DNA from 3 places in the Diaphorobacter sp. B2A2W2 genome. Region 3 is predicted to be linked to each of the others. Evidence: predicted binding sites of a transcription regulator. Region 3 holds the regulator's gene; each other region holds the start of a gene.
The links. Region 3 encodes FNR, which switches genes on or off when oxygen is low (the NO sensors DNR and NnrR bind a similar motif). Its sites were predicted from a motif close to TTGATNNNNATCAA; they were not measured.

Region 1 (7,215 bases), on a different contig from region 3:
GTGGCCTGCGGCCTGGTCGCGCTCGTGGGCCTGGTGGCGTTCGTGGTCTGGGAGCGTGGCGAGGACCACCCCGTGGTGGACCTGGCGCTGTTTCGCATCCGCAATTTCTGGGCCGGTGCGCTGGCCACCTCCGTGGGCTACGGCCTGTTCTTCGGCAACGTGGTGCTGCTGCCGCTGTGGCTGCAGCAGTACATGGGCTACACCGCCACGCAGGCCGGCGAGGTGATGGCGCCCGTGGGGCTGCTGGCCATGGTGCTGTCGCCCCTGGTGGGCAAGAACATCGCCAAGGTGGACCCGCGCCGCTTTGCCACGCTGGCCTTCCTGGTGTTTGCGCTGGTGCTGTGGATGCGGTCCAATTTCAACACCCAGGCAGACCTCGCCACCATCATGGTGCCCACCATCATCCAGGGCGTGGCGATGGCGTTCTTCTTCATCCCGCTGGTCACGATCACGCTGTCGGGCATTGCGCCCGACCGCATCCCGGCGGCCTCGGGGCTGTCGAATTTCATGCGCATCACGGCCGGCGCGGTGGGTACGTCCGTCACCACCACGCTGTGGGAGCGGCGCGCCAGCCTGCACCATGCCCAGCTGACCGAAGGCCTGCACCAGGGCCACCTGCCCTTCACGCAGGCGCTGCAGGGCCTGCAGGCCGGGGGTCTCACGCCCGAGCAGGCACTGGCCCAGGTGGAGCGGCTGGTGAACCAGCAGGCCTTCATGCTCGCGGCCAACGACATCTTCTATGCCTCGGCCCTGCTGTTCCTGCTGCTGATCCCGCTGGTGTGGCTGGCCCACCCCACGCGCGCTGCCAGCGGCAGCGCCGACGCCGCGGCCGGTGCGCATTGAGCGGCGATGTCGGTGCGAAAACGCTATCAATAATCTAGCTGCTAGCGCTTACCAGGTGTGCGCTAGCGGTGATTTTCTCTATTAATTTCAGCCGACGTGCCGTGCCAGGAAGGCGAGCGTGCGGTCGCGCGCGGTCATGGCGGCGGCCTCGTCGTAGCTGGCGCGCTGGTCACAGTTGAAGCCGTGGTCCGCCGCGTACACGTGCACCTGCGCCTCGGGGTGCGCGCGGGCAAAGGCCTGCACGCTGTCCAGCGGGATCCACTGGTCGCGCTCGCCAAAGTGCGCCAGCACCGGCACGCGCGGCTGGCGCGCCACCTCGGCGGGCGTGGTCATGCCGCCGCCGTAGTAGGGCACGGCCGCGGACAGCCCCTGCAGCATGCAGGCCGCGCGCCAGGTGAGCAGCCCGCCCCAGCAAAAGCCCACCACGCCGACCTTGCAGTCGCTGTGCCGCGCGGCATAGTCGATGGCGGCCTGGATGTCGGGCATCACGCCCGGCGCGGGCAACCCCTCCACGGCGGCCTTGAGTGCCCGGCCGGCCTTCATGTCGGCATCGCTGTAGCCCAGGTCCACGCCCTTTTGCACCCGCGCGAAGGTGGACGGCGCCACCGCCAGGTAGCCGCGCATGGCCAGCCGGTCGGTCACGGCGCGGATGTGGGCGTTGACGCCGAAGATCTCCTGCAGCACCACCACCGCGCCGCGCGGCGCGCCGTCGGTGCGCGCCACCCAGGCGGGGGCCGTGAATCCGTCGCTGGCGGTAAGGTCCACCCACTGTCCCATGTCGTGTCTCCTGAGGCGTTGAGCGAAGGGAATGCAGGCGCGTGGACGATACGCGTCAGCGCCGCAAACCTGTTCCAATGCGCCATTCTTGCAGGAGTCACCCGTACATGGACAAGATTGTTCTGATCACCGGCGGCAGCCGGGGCATCGGCGCTGCCGCCGCCGTACTGGCCGCGCAGCGCGGCTGGGCCGTGGCCATCAACTACCTGCGCCACGCCGAAGCCGCGAAAGGCGTGGTGCGCCAGATCGAGGCCGCGGGCGGGCGCGCCATCGCGGTGCAGGCCGATGTGGCGGTGGAGGCCGACGTAGTGACTCTGTTCCAAACCGTGGACCACCGCCTGGGGCGCCTCACGGCACTGGTGAACAACGCGGGCGTGGTGGACCGCCCTGCCCGCGTGGACGAAATGCACGGCGAGCGCCTGCGGCGCATGTTCAGCATCAACGTGCTGGGCGCCTTCTACTGCGTGCGCGAGGCGGTGCTGCGCATGAGCACGCGCCATGGCGGCGCCGGCGGCAGCATCGTCAACGTGTCCAGCATCGCGGCCCGGCTGGGTGCACCCCATCAGTACGTGGACTATGCGGCGTCCAAGGGCGCGCTGGACACGCTCACCATAGGCCTGGCGCACGAGGTGGGCGGCGAGGGCATCCGCGTGAATGCCGTGCGCCCCGGCCTGATCGACACCGATATCCACGCCAGCGGTGGCCTGCCCCACCGCGTGCGCGACCTGGCAGGCCAGGTGCCCATGGGGCGCGGCGGCACGCCCGAGGAAGTGGCCGAAGCCATCGTGTGGCTGATGTCGGACGCGGCCAGCTACACCTCGGCCACGCTCATGGACATTGCCGGGGGCCGCTGATGGACTTGAAGCCGCTCATCACGCTGCTGGCCATCGTGAATCCATTGGCCATCGTGCCGTTCTTCATCCACTACACCAGCGGTTTCAACGCCGCGCAGCGCCGGCGCACCGTCCAGGTGGCGGCGTTTAGCGCGTTTTGCGTGATCGCGGCCTGCGCGCTCGTCGGCCTGCAGATCCTGGACTTCTTCAACATCTCGCTGCAGAGCTTCCAGGTGGGCGGGGGCATGCTGCTGTTGATCAGCGCCATGAACATGCTCAATGCGCAGCCGGCCGAGGCCAAGCCGCACACCCACGAGCTGGAGCAGGGCGCCGAAAAGGCGGCCGCGGGCAGCAGCATCGCCGTGGTGCCGCTGACCATCCCGCTGCTCACGGGGCCGGCGGCCATGTCCACCGTGGTGATCTACGCCGACCGCGCGCAGAGCATCTGGCAGCACCTGGCGCTGGTGGGCTACGGCGTGGTGGTGGGCGCGGCCACGGCGCTGTGCTTTGCACTGGCCGAGCCCATCGAGCGCGTGCTCGGCAAGACGGGCATCAACGTGATGACGCGGCTCATGGGGCTGATCCTCGCGGCGCTGGCCGTGGAGGTGATGGCCGACGGGCTGAGCAAGCTGTTCCCGGTGCTGGCCGCGCGTTCATAGCGGTCAGGCCGTGGCCTCGATGCGGTTGCGCCCCGCGTGCTTGGCACGGTAAAGGCAGCGGTCCACCGTTTCCAGGAACCGCTTGGAGTCATCCTGCGTGCCGGGCAGGGCCGTGCCCATGCCCACGCTCACCGTGAGCTGCTGGCCCAGGGGCGAAGCCGCATGCACGATGCCGGCGTGGGCCACCTCCTGCATGCAGCGCTGCGCCACCGCGCGCGCGGATGGTGCGTCCGCCCCGGGCAGTAGCAGCACGAACTCCTCGCCCCCGTAGCGCGCCAGGCAGTCGCGCGGGCGGTGGGCGGCCTGCTGCAGCGCGCGGGCCACGCGCCGCAGGCACTCGTCGCCCTCCACGTGGCCGTACTGGTCGTTGTAGCTCTTGAAGAAATCCACATCGAACATCAGCAGCGACAGCGGCTCGCCGGTGCGCTGCGCCTCCTGCCATTCGCGCTCGTACACCGCGTCGAACTTGCGGCGGTTGTTCACGCCCGTGAGCCCGTCGCGGAATGACAGTTCCTGCAGCTCCTGCTGCAGTTGCAGCAGCTGGTGCTCGTTCTGCTTGCGCTCGGTGATGTCGAACATGAAGCCCACGAGCGACACCACATTGCCCTGCAAGTCGCGCACCACATGCACCACGTCGCGGATCCACACGTAATCCCCACCCGTGGTGAGCGCGCGGTAGTCCGCCTCGTGGTCCACGCCCGACTGGGACTGCGAAATGCAGAAGTTGACCACCCGGTCCCGGTCGTCGGGGTGCATGCGGTCGGCCCAATCCTGCACGGTGCGCCAGCTGGTGGGCTCCCAGCCCAGCAGGTCCTCGATCTGCGGGCCGATGTAGGCAAAGGTCGCCGTGGCCCAGTCGATCTTCCACGGAATGGCGCGCGTGGATTCGAGCAGGGTGCGATAGAGCGCGCTTTCGGGTGGTTCATGCGGCGTCATGGGGGCTCCGGCTGGCCGTGAAAACGCAGCAAGCTTAGCAGGGCGACGCGACAGCAACCGTGGCGGGCGCGGGACGCCACGCCGCGCCACTCCGGCACAACCTGTCGCCAAGCGCCACACGCACCCGGCGCGGCGCCGCACCGCCCCAGTTTTGCAGTTCTGCTGAGCTGGCCGATCGTTCAAGCCGCGGCGGCGGGCTGGGCGGATGTGTCATCACCCGAAGAGCAGGCCCCACCGCAGCCGTGGATCAGATCGTCGGGCAGCGCGCCCGGCGTCTGCACGCTGCCCGTGGCGGGATCGAAGCCCACGCGGCGCAGGTGCTGGGCGAGGGACGCGTCCATGGCGTCCGTATGCTGGGGAAACCATACGGCCAGCTCTGCAGCCATCTCGCGCAGGACATGCAGCTCGCCCTGGCGCGCGCGGTCGGTGCCCTCGCGCATGATCTTGAGCACCACCTGGTGCTGCGTGCTGTGGCAGTTGCCCGCGGCAAAGCGGGTGGCCTGCATCCAGCGGTCCTCCTGGGCGAAGTGGGCGTCGGTGTGCGCCACCAGGTCTTCCCAGGCACCGATGAGCGCCACGTCATCGGCACTCTCCACGGCCTGCAGCAGTGCCACGAATTCCTGGTGCGTGTGGTCCATCTGCGGCAGATCCAGTGCGAGTTCCTCGGACCATTGCAATGCGGCCATGGGCGGTCTTTCCTTCCTGTGCGGCGTTATGAAGCGGCGCGAGCTTAAGAAAAACCGCCACCGGCGGTATTGACACATGTCATGTCGGCGCCGCTGGTGGGGGACAAAAAAAACCCCGCCAGAGGCGGGGCTGCACATGTTTGCCGGTTTATTGGCCGTGGGTGCGCTTGGCATCGGCCACGCACTTGTCCTTGGCGTCACCGCTCATGGTGTCGCAGCGCTCCTTGGCGGCCTTGTAGTTGGCTTCGCGCTGGGCCTCTGCGGCGTCCTTCTTGGCCTCTGCGACATCGGCGCGCTTCTCGGCGGTGGAGTCGGCGGGCTTGGCCTGCGCGCGCTGCACCTTGGCATTTTCCTTGGCGGCCACATGGGCGGCCTTGGCGTCCTTCACGCAAATGTCCTTGGCGTCGCCCTTCTGGTCGTCGCATTTTTCCTTGGCCACTTCATAGTCAGCGTCGGCACGGGCCTCGTTCACGTTGTAGGTGGCCTTGTCGCTGGGCTTGTACTGGGCTTCCAACTCGGCCTTGGCCACCTTCTCGCGGCCCTTGGCCTCCTTCATGCAGACGTCCTTGGCGTTGCCCTGCAGGGTGTCGCACTGCGCCTTGGCGGCCTTGTAGTCAGCGCCGATGCGGTCCTTGCCGGCGTTGTATTCCTCCTTGGTCATGGCCATGCCCGAAGTGGCCATCAGGGCAGCGGCCGCCAGGGCCAGCAGATTGCGTGCGTTTTTCATGGAATGTCCTCCAGATGAATGTGATGGAAATTGGATCCCGCAGGGCGCGCGAGTCGTGCCCCTGCGGCGCGTTGCGTCAGTCGTAGCGGAAGTCGGGGTTGCGCTGTTCCCAGCCCTTGAGCTGTTCCTCGGCTGCGTCCCGGGCCAGCCCGTGGCGCTCCTGCAGCTTGCCCAGCAGCTGGTCGCGCTTGCCGGCGATGACGTCCAGGTCGTCGTCGGTCAGCTTGCCCCATTGCTCCTTCACTTTGCCCTTGAACTGCTTCCAGTTGCCTTCAATGCGGTCTTCGTTCATACGTCACTCTCCTGTAGCGGTTGTTGAGGGATCGCCTGCCTGGCCCCTGTACGGCGCCGGGCATTGCGAGGCGATGAATGGACTCTAGGCAGGTGCCCGGCGGCAGCGCGTCGGTGCGCGCACGCAAGCCGCGTCAGCCCAGTGCGACAGCGGCATGTAGGCCTCCGCCCCGTCGCCGGTGCGCGGTGGGCAAAAAAAAAAGACATGCGCCGCATGTCTCTGGGGGTGGGAAGGGCGCAGGCGCTCAGCGGCCGGACTGCTCCACCCATGCGGCCAGCTCCTCGGCCACCTGGGCCGCCGCATCGGCCAGGGCCTTGGCGCCGCCGGCGGCATCGGGCGTGGCGGCATCGCGCCGCGCCACGAACACCCGCTGCGCGACCAGCGTCTCACCCGCAGTGCTCGCGTCGGCCAGCACGGCGCGCACACGCACCAGGCCGGCGCTCGCCTGGGCCGCGCCGAACACATGGCTGAACTCCTCCAGCTCCAGGCGCAGCACGCTGGGCATGCGGCCGCGCTCCAGCAACACGGCCATGCCGTCGTCGCCTGAGAGCACCGCGCGGCGCTGGCCCAGGCGCTCGCGCACCGCCTGGTGCAGCAGCACGGCGGGCGGCAGGCTCCAGCGCGCCTGGGTGTAGGGGCGCAGTTGCTGGGCGTTGGTATAGGCCAGCCGGTACAGCAGCGCGGTGCTGCCCTCGGGCAGGCCCGTGGCGGTCACCTCGGCCAGCGCGATCGGGGGCAGCGGCGCGCTGGCCGCGGGGCCCGGCGCCTGCAAGGGGCCGGGGCCGAAGTCGTACACATCGGCGCGCACCGGCGGCTCGGGGAGGATGGAGCAGCCCGCCATCAGCGCCATAAATGTGAAGCCAAAAATGGCTTTAGCGCTTATCTGGCGAGCGCCAACAGCTATCTTTTTAATAGTCATCATAGGGTCCTTGCAATGCGTCAGGGCTGCGCTGCGGGAGCGGTGAAACCAGGCTCGCCGGGCCCCGCGGCCGAGCGGCCTGGTCCATAGATGAGCGACTGCGGGTTGTCGTTGATACCCGAGGCCGTGCGGCCCAGGCGGCGCGCGGCGCGCGCGGTCTCGTCGGCCGCATGGTTGATGCGCGGCAGCGTGACGCGGCCGAAGCGGTCGGCCGCGCCGGCCAGCGACTTGGCGCCCGCGGCGATCTCGTCGAGCGCGCCGCCCTCGGCCTGCAGCGTGCGGATGGCCTGGCTGACGTCGTTGGCGGCCGTGGCCGCGCTGCTGCCCGCCTGGCGCAGCGCCTGCAGGGTCTGCTGCGTGTCCTGCACCAGCGGCGGCACGCCCGCCAGCGCAGGGTCCAGCCGGGTGGTCACGGTGTTGTCCAGGCGGCGCGCGAGCTGGTCGATGCTGCCCGCCGCGTCGCCCAACTGCTTCAGTGCTGTGGAAAAGCGCTGCTGGTTCTCGTCGCCCAGCAGGGTGTTGATGCGCTGCGTGGCCTCCTGC
Region 2 (7,215 bases), on a different contig from region 3:
CTGGCCCTGCAACCCCCAGGTCAAGTACATCGTCCACTACCCCGAGACCCGCGAGATCTGGTCGTACGGCTCGGGCTACGGCGGCAACGCACTGCTGGGCAAGAAGTGCCTGGCGCTGCGCATTGCCTCGACCATGGGCCGCGACCAGGGCTGGCTGGCCGAGCACATGCTGATCCTGGGCGTGACCAACCCCGAGGGCAAGAAGTACCACGTGGCCGCCGCTTTCCCCAGCGCCTGCGGCAAGACCAACTTCTCCATGCTGGTGCCGCCGGAAGCCGGCTTCGCCGGCTGGAAGGTCACGACCATCGGTGACGACATTGCCTGGATCAAGCCCCATGCCGACGGCAAGATGTACGCCATCAACCCCGAAGCCGGTTACTTCGGCGTGGCCCCTGGCACCAACATGCACACCAACCCGAACTGCATGCGTTCGCTGGACAAGGACGTGATCTTCACCAACGTCGCCCTCACCGACGATGGCGATGTGTGGTGGGAAGGCATGGAGAAGGACACCGGCAAGCTCCCGGACCACCTCATCGACTGGCAGGGCAAGGACTGGACACCGCAGATCGCCAAGGAAACCGGCGCCAAGGCCGCGCACCCCAATTCGCGCTTCACGGTGGCCGCCACCAACAACCCGGCCCTGGACCCCGAGTGGGACAACCCTGCCGGCGTGGCCATCGACGCCTTCATCTTCGGCGGCCGCCGCTCCACCACCGTGCCGCTGGTGACCGAGGCCCGCAGCTGGATGGAAGGCGTTTACATGGCCGCGACCATGGGCTCCGAGACCACCGCCGCCGCCTTTGGTGCGCAGGGCGTCGTGCGCCGCGACCCGTTCGCCATGCTGCCGTTCTGCGGCTACAACATGAGCGACTACTTCCAGCACTGGCTCGACATGGAACACAAGCTGGAGGAGTCCGGCCACCAGCTGCCCAAGATCTTCTGCGTCAACTGGTTCCGCAAGGGCGAGGACGGCAAATTCGTCTGGCCCGGCTATGGCGACAACATGCGCGTGCTCAAGTGGATGCTGGACCGCATCGAGGGCACGGCGCAAGGCGAGCCGACCATGTTCGGCATTGCTCCGCAGTACGCCGAGATCAACTGGACCGGCCTGGACTTCAGCACCGAGCAGTTCAAGATGGTGACCAGCATCGACAAGGCTGCCTGGGCCGAAGAACTGAAGCTGCACACCGAGCATTTCGACAAGCTGGCCTACCACCTGCCCCAGGAACTGCTGGCCACCAAGGCCGCGCTGGAGAAGCGTCTGGCGGCCTGACCGCCCTGCCTCGGCTCGGCGCGTGTAATTCAGCCGGGCCTACACACAACCCCGCGACCACATCTGTGGCGCGGGGTTTTTTCATGAATGTGCCCCGGAGGAAGCTGCCGCGCACATAGCAAAAAGGGCACCCGAAGGTGCCCTATTGTCGGTTGGCGCGGTGTCGCCGCGCGGCCGTTCAGCGGTAACGGCGCAGATCGTCCACCGCGATGCCGTTCATCGCACGGCTCAGGTCGGCCATGATGCGGGCGTCGCGCAGTGCGGCATTCCAGGTGCGCTCGTCCTCTGCCGCACGCCGGTGCGCGTCCGACCAAGCCTTGGCAGCGGCACGCAGGCCTAGCACCGCGCTGCGCGCAGGTGCCGCCAGCAACGCCATTCCCGCGAAAGCGATCACCCACATCACCATCCAGCCGGCCAGCATGTGGCCATCGTTCCAGGTGTCCATGACCTGGTTGGCCACGACAAGCAGCGCGGCGACCAGCGCCGCCAGCAGCAGCGACGTTGCGCCGCGGGTGCCGTCAAAGCGGGCAGCGGTTTGCTTCAGATGGCTTGCGGCCTCTTCAATGCGTGCAATGCCGTGGTGCTGGACAGGAACATCGATGTGTACAAACTTCGTCATGATGCGACTCGTACGCCACTGTTGGCGAAATTGCCGGGCGGTGCAGCAATACTAGGGTTTACCCTTGTTTGTGTCTAATTTATATGTTGAATCACCCATATTCATCCGTGTGATGATTGCGGCATGCAGCCATTGAACTTTCGCACGCTGGATCTCAATCTGCTGCGCGTCTTTGACGAGGTCATGGCCGAGCGCAACCTGACCCGCGCCGCCGAGAAACTGGCCATCACACAGCCCGCCGTGAGCAACGCACTGCGCCGGTTGCGCGAGGTGCTGGGCGACGAGCTGGTCACGCGGCGCGGCCACGGCGTGGAGCCCACGCCGCGGGCACTGGCCCTGTGGCCCGCCGTACGGCACGCATTGGCACAGTTGCAGGAGACACTTTCCCCCGGGCGCTTTGACCCGGCGTCCGCACAGACGACCTTCGTTTTAGCGATGGCCGACGCCACGGGTGCCACGCTGATCCCGCCACTCATCGAGATCGTGGAACGCGAAGCCCCCGGCGTCTCGCTGCGCGTGGTGCCGCTGACCACACGCGACCCGCGCCGCCTGCTGGACGACGAGAGCGCCGACATGGCCGTGGGCTACTTCCCCGCCGTGCTGGCCGACCTCACGGCGCGGGCGCAGTCGGACAACGTGGTGGCGCACGAAAGCACCCGCCTCTACGATGGCCAGTACGTGTGCGTGATGCGCGCGGACCACCCGCTGGCCGCCGTGCCGATGACGCTGGACCTGTACTGCGCCGCGCGCCACCTGCTGGTGAGCTTCTCGGGCAAGCCCTTCGGCTTCATCGACGGGGCATTGGCCGCGTTGGGACGTGAACGCCGCATCGTGCTTACCGTGAACCAGTTCTTCACCGCGGGACGGGTGGTGGCCACCACGGACCTGCTCACCGTGCTGCCGCGCCACTTCGTCGGCGTGGCCAGCGTGCGCGACGAACTGGTGTGGCGCCCGCTGCCCATGACGCTGCCGCCCGTGCACGTGGACGCACTGTGGCACCGCCGGCGCAACCACGACCCCGCCCACCGCTGGCTGCGCGAGGCGATTGCGCGCGCCGCGCGCAACACGCCCGCCCCCATCCACCGCCAGGATTGACCCGTCCCACTCACCCATGAAGCTGCAACTGCTGTCCGACCTGCACCTGGAAGCCCACCCGCATTTCACCCCCAGCCCCGCCGTTGGCGCCGATGTCCTGGTGTTGGCCGGCGACATCGGCTCTTACCAGGCCGGCTCGCTGCTGTCGGACGACGACTTCGGCCTGGCGCGCTTCTCTCCTCTGCCGCAGTACGCCGGATGGCCCACGCCAGTGGTCTTCGTCCCTGGCAACCATGAATACGACATGCAGGACTTCGACGCCGCGCATGCGCGCCTGCGCCGCATCTGCGACCGGCTGGGGCTGATCTGGCTGGAGCGTGAGAGCATGGTGCTGCAGGGGGTCCGCTTCGTCGGAACGACGCTGTGGAGCGACTTCGACGCGCTGGCCGACCACGCGGGGATCACCGACCCGGGCCAGCGACTACAGCGGCGCGAGAAGGCGTTCCGCGCGGCCAATTTCTATCTCTCCAAGACTGGCAGCACCCGCCAGGGTGTGCCCTTCCTTGCAGCCGAGGTGCGCGAACAGGCCCTGGTTTGCCAGGCCTGGCTACGCAACGCGCTCGCACAGCCCTTCGCGGGCACGACGGTGGCCGTCACGCACTTCGCGCCCAGTCTGCTCAGCGCCGATCCGCGCTACGGCCTGGTGCCGGGCACAGCGGGGTTTTGCAATGCGCTGGACGATTGCCTGCCCCACGCCCAGCTGTGGCTGCACGGCCATCTGCATGCCCCCAGCGACTACCTGGTGCGCGGGGCCCGCGTGGACGGCACGCCCTGGAGCTGCCGCATAGTGGCCAACCCGCTGGGCTATGCCCGCAAGGGGGAGCAGGCAACCTTTCAGCCGCACTGCGTGCTCACCGTATGATGCGTGCGGGCCCTGCGCCCGCCACCGCGTACCGCATCAAAAATATGACTGAAGTCAAGACAACAGGCGCCGGCGCGGATTAGTCTGATTTCTCGTTTCCGGAGCACTTCGAATGAACATCCTGCTTGCTGTCGACGGCAGCACCTACACCAAGAAAATGCTGGCCTACCTGGCCGCTCACGACGAGATGCTGGGCAGCTCGCACACCTACACGGCCATCACCGTGCAGCCCCAGTTGCCTCCCCGCGCGCGCGCCGCGCTCGGCAAGGAAGTCGTGGACAAGTACCACGCTGAGGAAGGCGAAAAGGTGCTGTCGCCCGTCGTGAAGTTCATGGCGCGTCAGGGCGTGCAGCTCAAGACCATGACCAAGGTGGGCCCGGCGGGCGAGACCATCGCCAAGGTGGCCGAGTCCGGCAAGTACGACCTGGTCGTCATGGGCACGCACGGCCACGGCTCGCTGGGCAAGCTGGTGATGGGCTCGGTCAGCACGCAGGTGCTGGCCAACTGCCAGGTGCCGGTACTGCTGGTGCGCTGATCAGGCCACCCGCATGGCGGGGCCGCTCGCCAGGCCGCTCAGGCAGGTGTCCGCGGCCCAGTCGATGATGCACTCGTCCGCATAGCCGCGGTCGCGCAGCATGCCGAGCATGGGATCGGAATTGCGCGCCAGCAGCGCACACAGGATCACATCGGGCGGTAACTCGCGCCGCAGCTGTCCCTGGGCCTGCGCCTCGACGATCCAGCCGAGGATGCAGGCATGCACCTCCTGCATCGATGCCTGGTAGGCGTCGCAGGCGCGCAGCGCCTGGGCCAGCGCGGAGTTGCGGCTGGGCAGCAGCGGCACCTCGTCGGCCAGTTGCAACTGCAGCGTCCAGCACAGCAGCGCGTGCAGGCGCTGCATGGCGCCCAGTTCGGCCGGCAGTGCCGCCAGAAAGCGCTGCAGGCGCTCCACCACATGCACCATGGCGGCCGAGCACAGGTCGTCCTTGCCGGCAAAGTGTTTGTACAGGCTGGCCTTGGCAATGCCTACGGCCGCGGCGACCTCGTCCACGGTCATGGTCTCGAAGCCTTTTTCGCCCAGCAGGCGGCTCGCGGCCTCCACGATGGCATCCTCGCGCGCCCGGAGCATCTGCTCCTTGAAGGACGGACGGGGCGGCTGCAACGTGTTCATGCGGGCGATGTTAGCGAGCCTTCACCCCGCGCAGGCCGATAACCCTAAAGACCCCCATCCGCGTGTGCCGTCAGGCCGACAGGTACTGCGCCGCCGCGCTGGTGAGCGCATCGGCCAGCGCATCCAGCACTTCCGACTCCAGGTTCCATGAGTGCCAATACAGCTGGATGGGCAGCGTATGGCCCGGCGCCAGGTCCACCAACCGGCCCTGCTGCAGCCAGGGACGCGCGAGCAGCTCGGGCACCACGCTCACGCCCCAGCCCGCGGCCACGGCGCGCACCTGGCCCTCCGAACTAGGCACGAACACGCGGCTGAGCGACACGCGTTTCAGGCCAAAGGTGCGCGTGACGAACTCGGCCTGCATATCGTCCTTGCGGTTGAACGAGACGAAAGGCACGTCGCGGAAGTTGTGCGCCGTGAGCCCTTGCGGCAGTTGTCGGCGCGCCAGCTCCGGCGCGGCCACGGCGACGTACTGCATGGCGCCCAGGGGCACCATGCGGCAGCCGCGCAGCGCGCTCTTCAACGTCGTCACGCAGCCCATCACCTGGCCCGAGCGCAGCCACTCCTGCGTGAAGTCCTGGTCGTCGGCAATGATCTCCAGCGGCAACCGCTGGCGCACCAGATCGCCGAGCGCGTCCACCGCCCAGGTCGCGATGCTGTCGGCGTTGATGGCGATGGCGATGCGCTCTTCCTCGCGGCCGCCGCCGCGCCCGCTGGGCATGAGGTCCTGCAGATCGCGCTCCAGGTCGGCGCGCAGCAGGCGCAGCTGCTTGGTGTGCTTGAGCAACAACTGCCCGGCCGAAGTGGGCTTGAGCGGCCGGCTGCGCACGATGAGCACCGAGCCCACCTGCGCCTCCAGCGCACGCAGGCGCTGCGACACGGCGGACTGGGTGATGTTCAGGCGGCGCGCGGCGCGCTCGAAACCGCCCTCTTCGACGATGGCGGCCAGGCATTCCAATGCGGCGGGGTCAAATGTGCTCACGGTCGGTATCCATTAGTCATTCTGATGAATTCCGAAGAAGTTTAATCACGCTTTTGTTTTTCATTGGGCCGCAGCACACTGCGCGCCATGAAAACCATCGTCCTGGGCGCCGGCATCATCGGCATTAGCACCGCCTGGCATCTGCGCGAGCGCGGGCATGAAGTCACTGTGGTCGACCGCCAGCCCGACGCGGCGCTGGAGACCAGTTTTGCCAACGCGGCGCAGATCTCGGTGAGCTACTGTGAGCCCTGGGCCAACCGCGAGGCGCCATGGAAGGCCCTCAAGTGGATGTTCGACAAGGAAGCGCCGCTGCTGTTTCGCCCCCAGCTGGACTGGGAGCAATGGCGCTGGTGCCTGAAGTTCCTGGCGCAGTGCAACGACACGGCCTTCGCACGCAACGTGCAGCAGATCGTGGCGCTGGGCGCTTACAGCCATGCCGCACTCAAAGAGCTGGTGCGCGTCACAGGCATCGAGTACCACCGGCTGGAACGCGGCATCGCGCACTTCTACACCGACCAGAAGTCCTTTGACGACGCGGCCCATGCTGTGGAACTGATGCGCCGCTTCGGCGTGCAGCGGCGCGTGGTCAGCCGCGACGAGCTGCTCGCCATCGAGCCGGCCTTCCGCGCTTACGGCGACCGCATCACCGGCGGCACCTACACCAGCACCGACGAGAGCGGCGACGCGCGCGTATTCACCCAGGCACTGGCCCGCCGCTGCGCCGAGCGCGGCGTGCAGTTCCTCTACGGTCACGACGTGCTGCGCCTGAACCGCTCCGGCGACGCTATTGAATCAATAGCTATTCGCGCTCGCCAGGAAAGCGCTACAGGCCAAAAAGACCAAATACTGAAAGCCGATGCCGTGGTCGTTGCATGCGGCAGCTACAGCGCACCGCTGCTGCGGGGCGTGGGCGTGCACCTGCCCATCTACCCCGGCAAGGGCTACAGCGCCACGTTCCCGCTGCTCAAACCGGAGGGCGCGCCCATGGTTTCCACCATCGACGACGGCAAGAAGATCGCCATGAGCCGCCTGGGCAACGTGCTGCGCGTGGCCGGCACCATCGAGCTGGGCGGCTACGACCTGTCGCTGGACAGCCCTGTGGCGCACGCGCGCTGCCACATGCTGTCGCGCCGCATTGAGACCATCCTGCCCGGCGTGTGCGACACGCGCACGCCCGAGGAAGGCGGCGATCCGCAGTACTGGACCGGCCTGC
Region 3 (7,215 bases):
CCAGGGAAAAAAGCACGCCACCTGCCAGCCGAGACCCCCACGCCCCACCCTTCACGCCGATCCAAGCGCGAATGCGGCCAAAAGTCCACGGCCCCAGCACCAGCCATACACCGCTTCCTACGCCAAACAGGACCATGCACAAGGCTCCGCGGAGCACGCTTCCGCTGAGAGCGGCAGTCAACAGTGCGGTATACAGAAGGCCGCATGGCAGGAGCGCCCAGGCCACACCCGCGGTCAGGAGCCCGCCAGGCCGAGAGACCAAGGGCTTGACCTTCGCCCAGGCAGCACGCCCCGCCCGCTCAACCCACAAGGGCTGCTGCGCTTGCACCATCATCATCCCGCCCCACGCGAGGATGAGCACATGCATCAGCGTCCAAAGGGGGCGCAATGCCGAGGTGCTTTGCCCCAGCCATGCGAGTTGCTCCATGGCCAGCGCAACCACCGCCCCTGCGGCGCCGTAACCGATCAGGCGCCCCACGTGAAACTGCGCTACCCGTTGGAGGATTCCGCGGCGGGACGCCCATTGAATGGTGTGGGTGGCGTCCGGCGTGCCACCCAGCCCCGTAAGCGCCGCGCAGGGAACAGAACACATCGCCAAACAGTGAGCCCCTCCCATCAGCCCCATCAGGAAGGCCGTCGTGGCCAGCGCCCACAGCATGGGTCAAATAATCCGGGAAAAGCGAGCGCGGTTACGGTCAGCCTGCAGATACTTGTCGAACACCATGGCCACGCCGCGCACGAAATACCATCCCATGGGCGTGACTTCAACGCCCTCATCACTGATTTTCACCAAGCCCTGAGCCGCCATTTCTTGCAGTTGCTGTAATTCCGCATCGAAATAACTGCGGAAATCAATCAGCCAAGACTGTTCCAACGGCTCAAACAGCAATTCACCTTGGCACATCAACGCCATGATGACTGCGCGGCGCACCAAGTCGTCCTTGGTCAACGCCAGCCCGCGCACCACAGGCAAATGCCCCTGGTTAATGCAGTCGTAATACTCGTCCAGCGTTTTCACATTTTGGCTGTAAGTAGCGCCCACGCGCCCGATGGCAGAAACGCCCAGACCAATCAGGTCGCAATCGGGCTGCGTGCTATAGCCTTGGAAATTGCGGTGCAGCCTGCCTTGCCGCTTGGCCACCGCCAGCGCATCGTCAGGCAGCGCAAAATGGTCCATGCCCACGTAGACGTAGCCGGCTTCCTGGAACACATCAAGTGACCGGGCCAGCATGGACACCTTGGCCGAAGCCATGGGCAACTCGGCCGTGATGATGCGTCGCTGCGACTTGAAGCGTTCTGGCAAGTGAGCGTACGCATACAGCGCGATCCGGTCTGGCCGCAGCTCGGCTACCTGCTCCAAGGTGCGATCAAACGACTCCGGTGTCTGTCGCGGCAGCCCGTAGATCAAATCCACGTTCACCGATTCAAACCCGAGCTTCCGAGCCGCATCGACCAACGCGAACACCTTTTCGGCAGGCTGAATGCGGTGCACGGCCTTTTGTACTTCAGGGTCGAAATCCTGCACGCCAAAGCTCAGGCGATTGAAACCCAGCTCCGCCAACAATCCCAGCCGCGCTTCATCCACGGTCCGGGGGTCCACTTCTATGGAGTACTCCCCCCCCGGAACGAGGACGAAACTGCGCCTCAGCATGCCCATCAGTTCGCGCAAACCGTCATCCGTCAGAAAAGTAGGCGTGCCTCCGCCGAAATGCAGCTGGCTCACATGCTGACCCACACCGCAGTGCGCCGTATGCAGGTCGATCTCACGGCTGAGGTAACGCAAGTAGACCTCTGCCCGCTCTGGATGCCGGGTAATGATCTTGTTACACGCGCAGTAATAGCACAGCGATTCACAAAACGGGATGTGGACATAAAGCGACAAAGGCATCGCCTTGGCTACCGAACCCACGCGACGCTGCTGCAGCGCAAGGATGTATTCCCGCTCGCCAAAAGCCTCGACAAAACGATCAGCAGTCGGATAAGAGGTGTAGCGCGGCCCTGGGACGTCAAAGCGACGCAGGAGCTCTGTTGTAACAACGGTCATGACGGGATTCCTTGCACTTTCATATCACTGTGCCGTAGAGTCCCCCATGAGTCCTTGACGTTGATCAAGCGCCCATAAGGTCCTTGTGGCGACAATTTGACTTCGGCTCAAAGTCGTCCAACGGCCTACGGCATTCCATGTCTCCCAGCCGTTCAGAGGTAAGCTCAAGCCATGAACAGGGTTCCCATGCATACGAATCTCCAGACCATCAAAGTTGCCTGCTCAAACTGCAATCTGCGTGAGCTGTGCATGCCCGTGGGTCTGGACGACCAGCAACTCAAGCGCATCGATGACATTGTTGCTGTACGACGCAAGATCAAGCGTGGCGGCACGCTTTTCCGGAACGGTGAACCCTTCACATCCCTTTTTGCCATCCGCACCGGATTCTTCAAGACCTGTGTCGCCACCGAAGACGGTCGCGATCAAGTGACGGGTTTTCAAATGGCGGGCGAGATCATCGGCCTGGATGGCATCGTGAGCGACCGCCACACTTGCGATGCGGTGGCGCTTGAAGACGCCGAAGTATGCGTCATGCCCTTCGACCGTATTGAAGAGTTGTCGCGCGAAGTAACGGCACTACAGCACCATGTGCACAAGATCATGAGCCGCGAGATTGTTCGTGAGCATGGGGTCATGCTGTTGCTGGGGAGTATGCGTGCCGAGGAACGCCTTGCCGCATTCCTGTTGAATCTCGTACAACGCTTGCATGCCCGGGGTTTCTCACAATCCGAATTGGTGCTGCGCATGACACGCGAAGAGATCGGCAGCTACCTGGGATTGAAACTGGAAACCGTCAGCCGCACGTTTTCCAAGTTCGTGGAAGAAGGTATTGTGGAAGTAAAACAGCGCCATGTGCGCATCGTCGATACCGATGCGCTGAAGCGCATTGTCAACAGCCAGCAAGCCTGCCATTAAGCCTCGGTTTTTTGTTCATTCATAACTGATCGGCGGAAAGATCAGGAAACGTATTTGGCGCAATCAGCCGGCCGCGCCCCTTTGGGCACGGGGCAGCGATTCAACTCAAAGGGCGAGAGTGACAACAGCGTCGTCAATGCGCTGGAAGCCATGAGTACGAACCAGAACGTGAAGAAGGCGATGGTATACACACCTTCGCGCGAGAGATGCAGGGGTTGATCAAACCACTGCAGCGCTTCTGGATCCACGAAGGCGAACACTACCATTTCCATGACGCCCGCCATCAAAAAGGCCGGCCACGCGATCCACATCAATCGTTGCATCCACATTCGCCCATCTCCTAGCAAGTGTAGTTGACAGCCTAGCATCTGTTCTCCGGCATGCAAAGAGGACTCGCCCTGCCGGTCAGCGCGGTTGATCCTCCAGCGGAGTAGCTGCATGGTTGCGCCCCTTCATGGCAGGCGTCATGTCGCCCCCAGACTCCTTCAGGGTCTCGTTGATGTTCAAGCCCCGTTGGTAATAGTCTTCCGCGATGACGGGGTCGGGTTTGCTCACGGCCAGCCAGAGGGTCACGAAGCCCGCAATGATGACAATCACCGGCCCCGCGATGACAAGCCAGACATGGCCAAACGTCCACCAAGGCTTTCCGTCGTCGTCCAGTTTCATGGGGGAATTACTCAACATTTATATTAACTCCTCGCTCATTTATGAGCACAGCTTGTTCATTTGTATTCCACGACCGCCTTCAGCGGGGTACGAGGAATACGGATTTCTCTGCCACTTGGGCTTTATCACCCTGCGCTTGAATATCGAAATACACCGTATGCGATCCAGGAGATGCTGAGCCATACGGAATTTGAAGACGGACAACCACCCATCGGGATTCCGCCGGTCCAATGTCAATTGCGGTCTCGGACGCCACTTCCAACCCTTCCATGCCGTGGGCGCTGATGGTGTAGCGCTGCGCCCCCTCCGTAGCGTTCATGATCTGCAGCCGGTAGATATTTTCCAGCTTGCCTCCCGACACGATGCGCGAGAGCGCAGCGCGATCGCGCACGATGTCCACCTTCAACGGGGTGCGTACCACCAAGCTGGCCAGCATGCCGATGCACAACACCACCAGCACCGCTGAATAGAACAACACACGGGGTCGCAGCACGCGTTTGAGCATTTGCGACTGGGTCCAGTGGTTCTTGACGCCGTTCTGCGTTGAGAAGCGAATCAGCCCGCGCGGATACTTCATCTTATCCATCACGGTATTGCAAGCGTCCACGCAGAGACCGCAACCAATGCATTCGTATTGCAGTCCGTTGCGAATATCGATACCCGTTGGGCAGACTTGGACACATAGCGTGCAATCGATGCAGTCACCCAGTCCCGCAGCTTTGTGGTCTACCGTCTTGTTACGGGGCCCGCGAGGCTCGCCGCGCTCGGGATCGTAAGAGACGACCAGCGTGTCCCTGTCGAACATTGCGCTTTGGAAACGCGCATAAGGGCACATGTATTTGCACACCTGCTCGCGCAGGAACCCTGCGTTGCCGTACGTGGCCAACCCATAGAAGATCACCCAGAATATCTGCCACCCTCCTTGCAGGGCCAGCAACTCTCCCCCCAGCTCGCGAATCGGAACGAAATAGCCCACGAAGGTGAAGCCGGTCCAGAATGCGACCGCAATCCAAATGGCTTGCTTGACAGATTTTTTCCAGATCTTCTCAAATGTCCACGGACCATTGTCCAGGCGCATACGGGCACTGCGGTCGCCTTCGACTTTGTGCTCGATCCACATGAACATTTCCGTGTATACGGTCTGGGGACAGGAGAAGCCGCACCACAGGCGTCCCGCCACTGCAGTAAACAGAAAAAGCGACAGCGCGGAAATAATCAGCAAACCCGTCAGATAAATGAAGTCCTGCGGGTAAAGCACCAAACCAAAAATATAGAAACGGCGTGCTCCGAGGTCAAAGAGCACCATCTGGCGCTGACCCCACTCCAGCCATGGCAGGCCATAGAAAACCAGCTGTGTCAGAAACACCATCGCCCAACGCCAACGAGCGAACACTCCACTTATCGAGCGTGGATAGATTTTCTTTTGCGCCTCATAGAGCGAAATGACCTCGGTCTGCGAACTTTCGGCCCCCACTGGCGTGATAGGAATCACCTTACGGGGCTGACCTTCGGCTGGCTTCATGGTGGAATCTCAAAAAGGAAGTGCAACTTCCAAAACGCAAAACGGCCGGCGCCCCTCGACGGGGAGCCGGCCGCACAGGGAGCATCAGCGCGGGGCGCCGGCCTTATTGGACAAACCCCATACGTATGCCGTCAACACCTTGATCTGTGCATCGGTCAACTTGCCCGTTTGGGCAGGCATCTCGTTGGTCTTGCCATTGTTGATCATAGCGGTGATGGCAGCTTCGCCCCAGCCATGCAGCCAGATGTCATCCGTCAGATTAGGGGCACCCAGGGCCACATTGCCCTTGCCGTCCATCCCGTGGCATGCAGCGCACGCAGTGAACTTCGACTTGCCCAGAGACGCCTTCAGGGAGTCATGCGGGCTTCCCGAAAGGCTCAGGACATAGTGGGCGAGGTTGCGCACATCTTCCGGCGAGCCCACGGCGGCCGCCATGGGAGGCATGACGCCAATGCGCCCATCGTGGATGGTCTTCTGGATCTGATCAGGCGCACCGCCGTGCAGCCAGTCACCGTCGGCCAGGTTGGGGAAGCCCTTGCTGCCGCGGGCATCGGAACCATGACACTGCGCGCAGTTGTTCATGAACAGACGCTCACCAATTGCCATGGCCGCTGTGTCGGCCGCCATCTCTTGGGGCTGCATGGCCTCGAACCGCGCATACAGGGGCTGCAACTCTGCGTTAGCCTTGTCCACTTCGGCTTGGTACTCGCCCAGCTGCGTCCAGCCCAACTTACCCTTAAAGGTCCCCAATCCGGGATAGGCAGCCAGATAGCCAGCACCGAATACCAGCGTGATGATGAACAGCCACATCCACCAACGGGGCATGGGGTTGTTCATTTCCGTCAGGTCTTCGTCCCAGACGTGACCGGTGGTGTTGTCGGCCGTAGCCTCGACCTTCTTGCGGGACGTGATCCACAGCAGCAAGCCGCAGGCCACGATACCGATGATGGTGATTCCGGCCACGTAGAAGGACCAGAAGTTACTCGTGAAATCGCTCATGGGTTATCTCTTTTCTTGTGGAGACTTCTTCAGTCCTCGGCGAAGGGCAACTGTGCTGCCTCCTCGAACCGGGCCCGGTTGCGGCGCATGAAGGCCCAGAACCAGATGCCCACGAAACACGCCAGCGACGCCAGCGTGGCCACGATACGCATGGTGGTGATGTCCATGACCAGTTCCTCGATTACTTGAGCGCACGGCCCAAAACCTGGAGATAGGCCACCACGGCATCCATCTCTGTCTTGCCCTTGACCTGCTCGGCGGCGCTGGCGATCTCCTCATCCGTATACGGGACGCCGACCGTGCGCAATGCCTTCATGCGAGGAGCGACGACGGAAGGATCGATCTGGTTCTTTTCCAGCCAGGGATAGGCGGGCATATTGGATTCGGGCACCACGTCGCGCGGATTGTTCAGGTGAATGCGATGCCATTCATCGCTGTACTTTCCACCCACGCGATGCAGGTCGGGCCCAGTGCGCTTGCTACCCCATTGGAAGGGATGGTCGTAGACGAACTCGCCAGCCACCGAGTAGTGGCCATAACGCAGGGTTTCCGCACGGAACGGACGGATCATCTGCGAGTGGCAGTTGTAGCAACCCTCGCGCAGGTAGATATCGCGTCCGATCAATTGCACTGCCGTGTAAGGCTTCACGCCTTGAACGGCCTCAGTCGTCGATTTTTGAAAGAACAGAGGAACGATTTCCACCAGGCCGCCGACGGCCACAACCAGCAAGATCAGCACGATCATCAGGAAGTTACTGGTTTCGACCTTCTCGTGCGTGAAGCCGGTGGATGCTTTGTTATGCGTATTGGACATGTAGTTGACCCTCCGAACTTCAGGCGTGAGCGGGTTTCACGGCGGGAATGGCCACCTTGACGGAGCGTCCGGAGATCGCCGTCACCCAGACATTCCATGCCATCACCAACATACCGCCGAGGTACAGCAGACCGCCAAAGAAGCGGATCGCGTAGAACGGATAGGTCGCCTTGACGCCTTCCACGAAGGTATAGGTCAGCGTGCCGTCGGGGTTCACGGCGCGCCACATCAGACCTTGCATCACGCCAGCAATCC

Region 1: AC1PPL_RS16870 (hemerythrin domain-containing protein) is a predicted target of FNR. The motif match lies at 4,804-4,817, and genes of this name have one in related genera.
Region 2: AC1PPL_RS10345 (universal stress protein) is a predicted target of FNR. The motif match lies at 3,897-3,910, and genes of this name have one in related genera.

Annotation. Positions count from the first base shown of each region.
Region 1 is NZ_JBWZOR010000012.1:15,119-22,333, forward strand. Features, by position in the region: gene AC1PPL_RS16845 (DHA2 family efflux MFS transporter permease subunit) at 1-843, shown strand, start outside; gene AC1PPL_RS16850 (dienelactone hydrolase family protein) at 931-1,620, opposite strand; gene AC1PPL_RS16855 (SDR family oxidoreductase) at 1,728-2,474, shown strand; gene AC1PPL_RS16860 (MarC family protein) at 2,474-3,112, shown strand; gene AC1PPL_RS16865 (GGDEF domain-containing protein) at 3,116-4,048, opposite strand; gene AC1PPL_RS16870 (hemerythrin domain-containing protein) at 4,228-4,734, opposite strand; gene AC1PPL_RS16875 (hypothetical protein) at 4,883-5,461, opposite strand; gene AC1PPL_RS16880 (CsbD family protein) at 5,538-5,753, opposite strand; gene AC1PPL_RS16885 (ABC-type transport auxiliary lipoprotein family protein) at 5,998-6,675, opposite strand; gene AC1PPL_RS16890 (MlaD family protein) at 6,693-7,215, opposite strand, start outside.
Region 2 is NZ_JBWZOR010000004.1:370,109-377,323, reverse strand. Features, by position in the region: gene AC1PPL_RS10365 (phosphoenolpyruvate carboxykinase (GTP)) at 1-1,276, shown strand, start outside; gene AC1PPL_RS10360 (hypothetical protein) at 1,455-1,895, opposite strand; gene AC1PPL_RS10355 (LysR family transcriptional regulator) at 2,019-2,990, shown strand; gene AC1PPL_RS10350 (metallophosphoesterase) at 3,007-3,852, shown strand; gene AC1PPL_RS10345 (universal stress protein) at 3,965-4,387, shown strand; gene AC1PPL_RS10340 (TetR/AcrR family transcriptional regulator) at 4,388-5,020, opposite strand; gene AC1PPL_RS10335 (LysR family transcriptional regulator ArgP) at 5,091-6,002, opposite strand; gene AC1PPL_RS10330 (D-amino acid dehydrogenase) at 6,090-7,215, shown strand, end outside.
Region 3 is NZ_JBWZOR010000008.1:82,035-89,249, reverse strand. Features, by position in the region: gene AC1PPL_RS13825 (sulfite exporter TauE/SafE family protein) at 1-658, opposite strand, end outside; gene hemN (oxygen-independent coproporphyrinogen III oxidase) at 662-2,044, opposite strand; gene fnr (fumarate/nitrate reduction transcriptional regulator Fnr) at 2,216-2,959, shown strand; gene AC1PPL_RS13810 (hypothetical protein) at 3,001-3,288, opposite strand; gene AC1PPL_RS13805 (FixH family protein) at 3,365-3,643, opposite strand; gene ccoG (cytochrome c oxidase accessory protein CcoG) at 3,705-5,147, opposite strand; gene ccoP (cytochrome-c oxidase, cbb3-type subunit III) at 5,232-6,146, opposite strand; gene AC1PPL_RS13790 (cbb3-type cytochrome oxidase subunit 3) at 6,176-6,313, opposite strand; gene ccoO (cytochrome-c oxidase, cbb3-type subunit II) at 6,328-6,960, opposite strand; gene ccoN (cytochrome-c oxidase, cbb3-type subunit I) at 6,980-7,215, opposite strand, start outside.